DNA from 2 places in the Paenibacillus sp. JGP012 genome. Region 2 is predicted to be linked to the other one. Evidence: riboswitches for the same ligand, from Rfam matches in the RefSeq annotation. Region 2 holds a riboswitch; the other holds the start of a gene.
What was found. A riboswitch is a leader RNA that binds a small molecule or an ion and turns the genes downstream of it on or off. The one in region 2 is predicted to bind S-adenosylmethionine.
Positions count from the first base shown of each region.

Region 1: it holds a riboswitch for S-adenosylmethionine, as region 2 does, so the genes downstream of both, metA (homoserine O-acetyltransferase MetA) here and mmuP (S-methylmethionine permease) in region 2, are expected to answer to the same signal.

Region 1 is NZ_JACHKG010000007.1:174,597-178,096, reverse strand. It holds gene HNR77_RS11850 (aminotransferase class I/II-fold pyridoxal phosphate-dependent enzyme) at 1-603, opposite strand, end outside; gene metA (homoserine O-acetyltransferase MetA) at 628-1,545, opposite strand; SAM riboswitch class I at 1,675-1,799, opposite strand; gene corA (magnesium/cobalt transporter CorA) at 2,259-3,194, shown strand; gene HNR77_RS11835 (HRDC domain-containing protein) at 3,269-3,500, opposite strand, start outside.
Region 2 is NZ_JACHKG010000006.1:63,739-67,238, reverse strand. It holds gene mmuM (homocysteine S-methyltransferase) at 1-338, opposite strand, end outside; gene mmuP (S-methylmethionine permease) at 344-1,738, opposite strand; SAM riboswitch class I at 1,830-1,931, opposite strand; gene HNR77_RS10085 (Ger(x)C family spore germination protein) at 2,041-3,243, opposite strand; gene HNR77_RS10080 (GerAB/ArcD/ProY family transporter) at 3,240-3,500, opposite strand, start outside.

The sequences.
Region 1 (3,500 bases), on a different contig from region 2:
ATATTTGGTAGCACTGTGAATGATAATGTCTGCGCCAAGTTCAATCGGACGCTGGAAGAACGGCGTGAGCAATGTGTTGTCCACGATCGTCAGCAGGTTATGGCTTTTGGCCCAGGTGGCTACGGCTTGTACGTCCGTGATCATCATGAGCGGATTGGTTGGGGTCTCTATGAATACAGCTTTGGTGTTCGGCTGATACACCTTCTCCAGCGCTTCCAGATCATTCGTATCTACATAACTTGCCGTTACGCCAAAGCGAGACAGAATTCGCTCCAGCAGTCGATATGTTCCGCCGTACAGATCAAGTGAAACAATCAGATGATCTCCTTGACTGAACATCGCAAAGATCGTTTGCAACGCCGCCATGCCTGAGCTACAGGCAAAGCCTGCATCACCGGATTCCAGTGCCGCTGCAGCCTCCTCCAGCACTTTACGTGTTGGATTGGTTGTACGAATGTAATCAAACCCGGTGCTTTGTCCCAGCTTCGGGTGGCGAAACGCAGTGGATTGATAAATCGGAAAGTTAACGGCTCCTGTAACCGGTTCATTGATGGACCCAATCTGAGCTAAACGGCTTTCAATCTTCAACTTGTTATCTTCCATTACTGCATCCTCCTGTAATCACGATTAGATTTGCGGACCAATATCATAAGGTGTTTCCTGATACACATAGTAATTGAGCCAGTTAGAGAATAATAAGTTGGCGTGTGCACGCCAGGTAGCCGGAGGGATTTGGGACGGATCATCGTTCGGATAATAATGCTTAGGCAGTGCGATATCCAATCCTTTGGCTACATCACGGTCATACTCCCATTTTAAAGAGAACGGATCGTACTCGGCATGTCCTGTAGCAAAAATTTGTTTCCCATCCTTCGTAGCTACCAGAAATACGCCTGCTTCCTCGGACTCGGCTAAAATTTCAAGCCTGTCGTTTTTTTCGATATCCTCACGTCTTACGTCTGTATGGCGAGAGTGAGGCACGTTAAACACCTCATCAAATCCCCGGAGCAGTGGAACATGGGGTTTGTTGATCGTATGCGGGAATACCCCAAAACATTTTTCATCCAGCGGAACTTTGGGTACATCAAAATGGTGGTATAAACCAGCCTGGGATGCCCAACAGATATGCATGGTCGACGTTACATTGGTTTTGGTCCATTCAAAAATTTCCTGAATCTCCTTCCAATAATTAACGTCCTCAAAATCCAATTGCTCCACCGGCGCACCTGTAATAATCATGCCGTCGAAACGGCGGTGCTGGATCTCATCAAATGTTTTGTAGAACATGTCCAGATATTCCTGAGACGTATTTTTGGAGGTATGAGATTTGGGATGCACAAGCACCACATCCACCTGAATGGGTGTGTTCCCCACCAGACGCAGCAATTGTGTTTCGGTAGTCTCTTTGGTAGGCATCAGATTCAGAATAGCAATGCGCAGTGGACGAATATCCTGCTTGTATGCGGACGATTCGTCCATGACAAAGATATTCTCCCCTTCAAGCACTTCTTTAGCTGGTAGTGTGTCCGGAATTTTAATTGGCATGGTGAGTTGATTCCTCCTTGGTCGTCATAGATCACATTTGCCGCGAAAATCACTGCTGAGAAGTTGGGGCATACAACAAAGACCTCTCTCGGATTCCGAGAAAGGTCATATGTAAACAGATATGCGCCTCTCTCATCTCTCAGTTACAACAGCACCACAAGGATGCTTGGTCGCTGCAAGAATTAGCACCGTGCGGTATATCGCCGGTTGCCGGGTTTCATCGGGCTAGTCCCTCCACCTACTCTTGATAAGATTTCGCTGTATTCAATTATAATTCAAATTTATTAACTTTTACTTTAAAACATTCAGGCCCTCACGTCAAGATGCAGTTAGGTGTTTCTGATACCGAATTCGGAACCGATTCTACTCCGTAATCATACACTGCCTCAGAGCGCGAAATAGACACATTTTGCGCTTGAAAGCACTCTGGACCAGCGGTATACTAGACAAGTGTTTATAAGCCCTTATGTGAGAGGTGACATATTAAATGGATGGCGACCCGAGGCCCAATTGGCAGTCGATTTCCGAACAACTGCATAGAGAATGGATATCAGCATCGGCAGCGGGCCGTTTTTTCCGTTTGATTATAGATTGAACGTAAACAAGCGGAGACCTGTACATCGGGCTTCGCTGCCGACCGGCTGATCTGTTCTTTTGCGCCCATATTAATGATGAAATCCGCCTTGATGGCGGGTGCAGAAGGAGTAGATTACATGAAAATCCGGTTGGTTAATAACGGTGTATTTATTCCGGTGGATGACATCCAGCAAGCGCTGACTCCACCGGCTGAAGGTTTTTACTGGATCGATGCAGACGTAGATGATCTGGCTGTGCTGCAGCCCCTGTTCTCCATGCATGATCTGGCTGTGGAGGACTGCTTGAGTGATGAGGAGCAGCGTCCAAAGATTGAAATTTATGAAAATCATTATTTTATCGTGATCAACAGCATTCGCTTTGATGATGAAGAGATCTTTCTGCGGGCAGTCAATCTGTTTCTCGGCAGACATTTCATTATCAGTGTAACGAAACAGAAGGTCAGTGAATTACGGATGCTGAAGCCGATCCTGTGGGAACAGGAGATCAACAGTCCCGATCGCTTTCTCTATTTGCTGGTTGACTTGATTGTAGACAATTATTTCACCGTTGGTGACCGAATTGAAGCTCGCATCGAGAAGCTGGAAGAAGACATTCTGATGCACACCAAGAAATCACATCTGAATGAAATTATCGGTTTGCGAAGTGAAATATTGTGGCTGAAAAAAGTGCTTGGGCCTCAGAAAGAGGTTATCAACACCCTGAACAAAAAAGACCTGCGTCTGATTGATGATCAGCTGCAAAAATATTTCAGTGACATTTATGAGAATGCCGTGAAAATTTCGGAAACGTTCGAAACGTACCGCGACCTGATGGGCAACTTGCGAGAAGCCTATCAATCCAGTATCGCAAACCGGGCGAATGAGATCATGCGCGTGTTTACGGCCATTACAACTGTCTTCATGCCGCTGACCGTGATTACCGGAATATACGGGATGAACTTTGATAACATGCCTGAGCTGCACTGGAGATATGGTTATTACGCTGTCATTGGCCTCATGATTACACTCGGCCTGACGATGTTCTTTATTTTTCGCAAAAAAGACTGGATTTGAAATGGAAGACGAAGCGCCCCTCACCGGGAACGACTTCGTCTTTTTGGTATCTATTTTTCCTAAGCACTACCGAGCTAACCAACATTACGTTCCGTTTCTACATGTCTGCGGAAACGGATGCGAATCATACGCAATCGTTCATATACCTGCTCAAGGCTACCTGCTTCCGGGCGCTCTCCTCCATAAACTTTATGTAAGACAGGCTTCAGAAACGTATCGCCCAATTCCTCATATGCACTCCAGACCGCCTCTTGTTCAGCCTCAGGCATCACAGCCAGCTCGACATCAAGCAGAGAGTCCGTATCG
Region 2 (3,500 bases):
ACTTCTGCCCACACGTCATCTCTCGCCTTTGCAGCAAGCTCTACCGTCTTGCGAATCAACTCCAGCGCAGCCTTCTCTCCAATGCCACGCTTGCGGAAACCTTCGACAGTGGCCTGATAGCTTGAAGTAATTGCACAATCCGCTCCTGCACGAAAATAATCCGCGTGTACCTGCACAATGACATCCGGGTTCTCCAGCAGCACACGTGCAGACCAGAGCGGATCATCCAGATCACAGCCATGCTGCTCAAGCTCCGTAGCCAGTGCACCATCCAGAATCATGAGTGGATAGTCGTTCAGAATACGTTGAATTACATTGATATCATTCGTTTGCTCCATTTTAGTCATGGGGTCAACCCTCTTTTCTTCTTCGTACGATCTGTCAGGTAATATACGATGTAACACAGAATAATGAATGGAATACCGCAGTATAAAGCAATTCGCTGTGTCGGATCAAAAGCAATGCCGATGCAGGAGGCCAGGCACAGCAAAAATGAAACGATAGGTACGATTGGATATAGCGGTGTCCGGTAAACCAGATCCTGCACTTTGTTTCCTTCTCGCAGATACTGTCTGCGGAACATATACTGAGACACGCTGATGCTCATCCATACCGCCACTACAGCAAGACCCGAGATAGAGACAAGTGTAATATACACGGTTCCAGGTGCAATGATGCTGGACAGCAATGCCAGCGCACCACCAGCCATGCTGAGCACCAGCGCGTTGAACGGCACACCACGCTTGGTCAAGCGCGCAAACGATGGAGAGATGGTCTTTTTATCTGCCAGTGACCATAACATTCGTGAGGAAGCATATAATCCCGAGTTAGCTGCGGAAAGAATCGCCGTTAGAATAACAAAATTCATAATGTCTGCCGCATACGGAACACCAATCCGTTCCATCACGGCTACAAATGGACTTTCCAGCACGCTTGCGTCCGACATCGGCAGCAGCGCAGACAAAATAACAATTGTACCGATAAAGAAAATAATCAGACGCCATAATGTCGTATGAATGGCTTTTGGAATGTTTTTTTCCGGGTTTTCCGTCTCTCCGGCAGCAATGCCAATCAGCTCTGTACCCGAAAAGGCAAAGTTCACGGCCAGCATCGTCATTAATATGGCTGTGGCTCCATGCGGAAACCAACCTGATGCTGTAATGTTGGTAAAGAGTGGCGCCGGAGACGCATCTGCCATCGGAATAATCCCAAACATGGCAGCCCCGCCAATAATAATAAAGAGCACAATCGTCATCACCTTCACCAAGGAGAACCAAAATTCGGATTCGGCAAACAGTTTAACCGTGAACGCATTAAACAGAAAAATCATCAGAGCAAACAGTGCACTCCATATCCAGACATTTACGGACGGGAACCAGCGCTGCATCAGCAGCCCGGCTGCCGTAAATTCTGAGCCCAGTGCGACTGTCCAGGTCAGCCAGTACAGCCAGGCAACCGTATAACCTGTAGCTGGGCCGATATATTTGGCTGCGTAGCTGTGGAATGCACCCGTCTCTGGCATATATACTGATAATTCGCCCAGACAGAGCATAACCAGATACACGACGAGTGCCCCGATGAGATAGGATAAAATGGTACCGAGCGGTCCCGCCTGCTGAATCGTGTACCCCGAACTAAGGAATAATCCCGTTCCAATGACGCCGCCAAGCGAAAGCATGACCACATGTCTCGTTTGCATCTTACGCTGAAAATGACCTTTATCGCTGTTATTCTCCATATGACATACTCCCTGCTTCTTCATCCAGAGCAAACAAAAAAGACCCACTCTTCCCGAAGAGTGCGCCTCTACTGACAAATAAAAACAACTGCTCCTATCTATCAGGCTTTCACCCGCTGGAATTAGCACAGTATCCTTCAGATCTGTTGCTGAGGTTTCTAAGGGCCAGTCCCTCCACCTCTCTGGATAAGAAAATGATTTTTTATAACTATATCGACTGCCACCTGATGTGTCAACATTTAAATAGAATTACGCCTGCATCCTGTTCCAATAGCCTGCTCCCTCTACAAAATTCCAACGAGCTACTCTGTAGAAGACCCCGGATTCACAATTCTGGTCTTGACCTCATATGTGATGGGCACCTTCGCAAACACCTCATCCCAGTGATCCTTCACCTTCTTCCATGTCTTCGGATATTTGATTCGAATTGTGTCCCGAAAATCGGCAACATCCACCTGATACGTATGCTGGAGTTTATACAACATATCCTTAATCTGCTGTTCAACCAATTTTGCAAAATCCTTTTCCAAATCATCCCGATAAGCTCCCTTCTCCTCCTTTTCCGGAGCTCGCCAATCCTCCATCATCCAACCATCAGATTCGGCTTTAATGTGGAATGAAATGTCATCACCAACTACTTTCGGAATAATCTTGGTTCTTTTCTTTTTGATCTCATAGATTACCGTAAATCCTTCCTTGCTGTAGGTCTTGATGACTCCACCCTTTTGATTTGGTCTGAGCCAGGACAGAGCCTCCAGATCCGTTTGGTCAAGCTCACCGATAAACTTCTTGGTTTTGGCATCGAAGATGCTGCCGCCCGAGAACTTGTCCTCCCCGTTATAGTTCAGTACATTCTGCAATAGAAAACTCGACTCGGATTGCATCTGGGCATCAAGCTTCGCGAGCGATACAGGCTCCAGAATTTTGTTGGAAATATAATAATTATTCGTAATCCCCGTAAGATAAAATGCCGGAATGCGTGACGGGTCATTAGATGTAAGCACATCTACCGCACGATGATGACTGATCAGCACCAGACAGTTCGGGCGAATGTCGTTATCGCGCAGTATAAAATCCAGCAGCTGATCCAGCCCGTATTTTTTGGCAATATCCTTGGAAATCACAATGACCTTAAGGTGATGTCCAATGAGAGGGCGATCACGGCGCAAGGCAAACTGACGGAAAATCTGCAGCAAGGAATCACCAGAAAGCCGTTCATTGGAATAAGACGTTTTACCGGATGCAGGTGATCCTGACTGCTCACTTTTTTGGCTGCTGGAATATCCTGGCGCAATCTGAACGGTAGCTGTTACATTGTCCAGCTTGGGATAACGTCCTCCCTGCTCCGCAATTTTTTTCTCAAACTCGGTTTCTTGACCCACATCAATACCGAGAGCAACGTACAAGCTCAAGTCCTCAATTTCTCTGCTGCTCCAGCAGCCTGAGAGTAAACTCAGGATGGTCACAACGCAAGTGATCCGTCCCAGCAGGCGAAAGAAAATCATGCGTGCTTGCCTCCTTTTTTACGTATCATGCTTATGACCAACAGGATCAAGGGCAAGATGGCGAACAGCAAAACCGAAGCGTTACCCAGCATATCGCCAAGTGCAAAGGTTTCATCTACATTTTTGGGCATCATCGCCGCTATATATATAATAGGCAGCAGAACATACATGATCTTGCCCATTTTTTTGGTCTTGAATAAGTCACGAATGCCTACTGAAGCACAGTAATGGGTAATTGCAAACGTGGAGAAGATCTG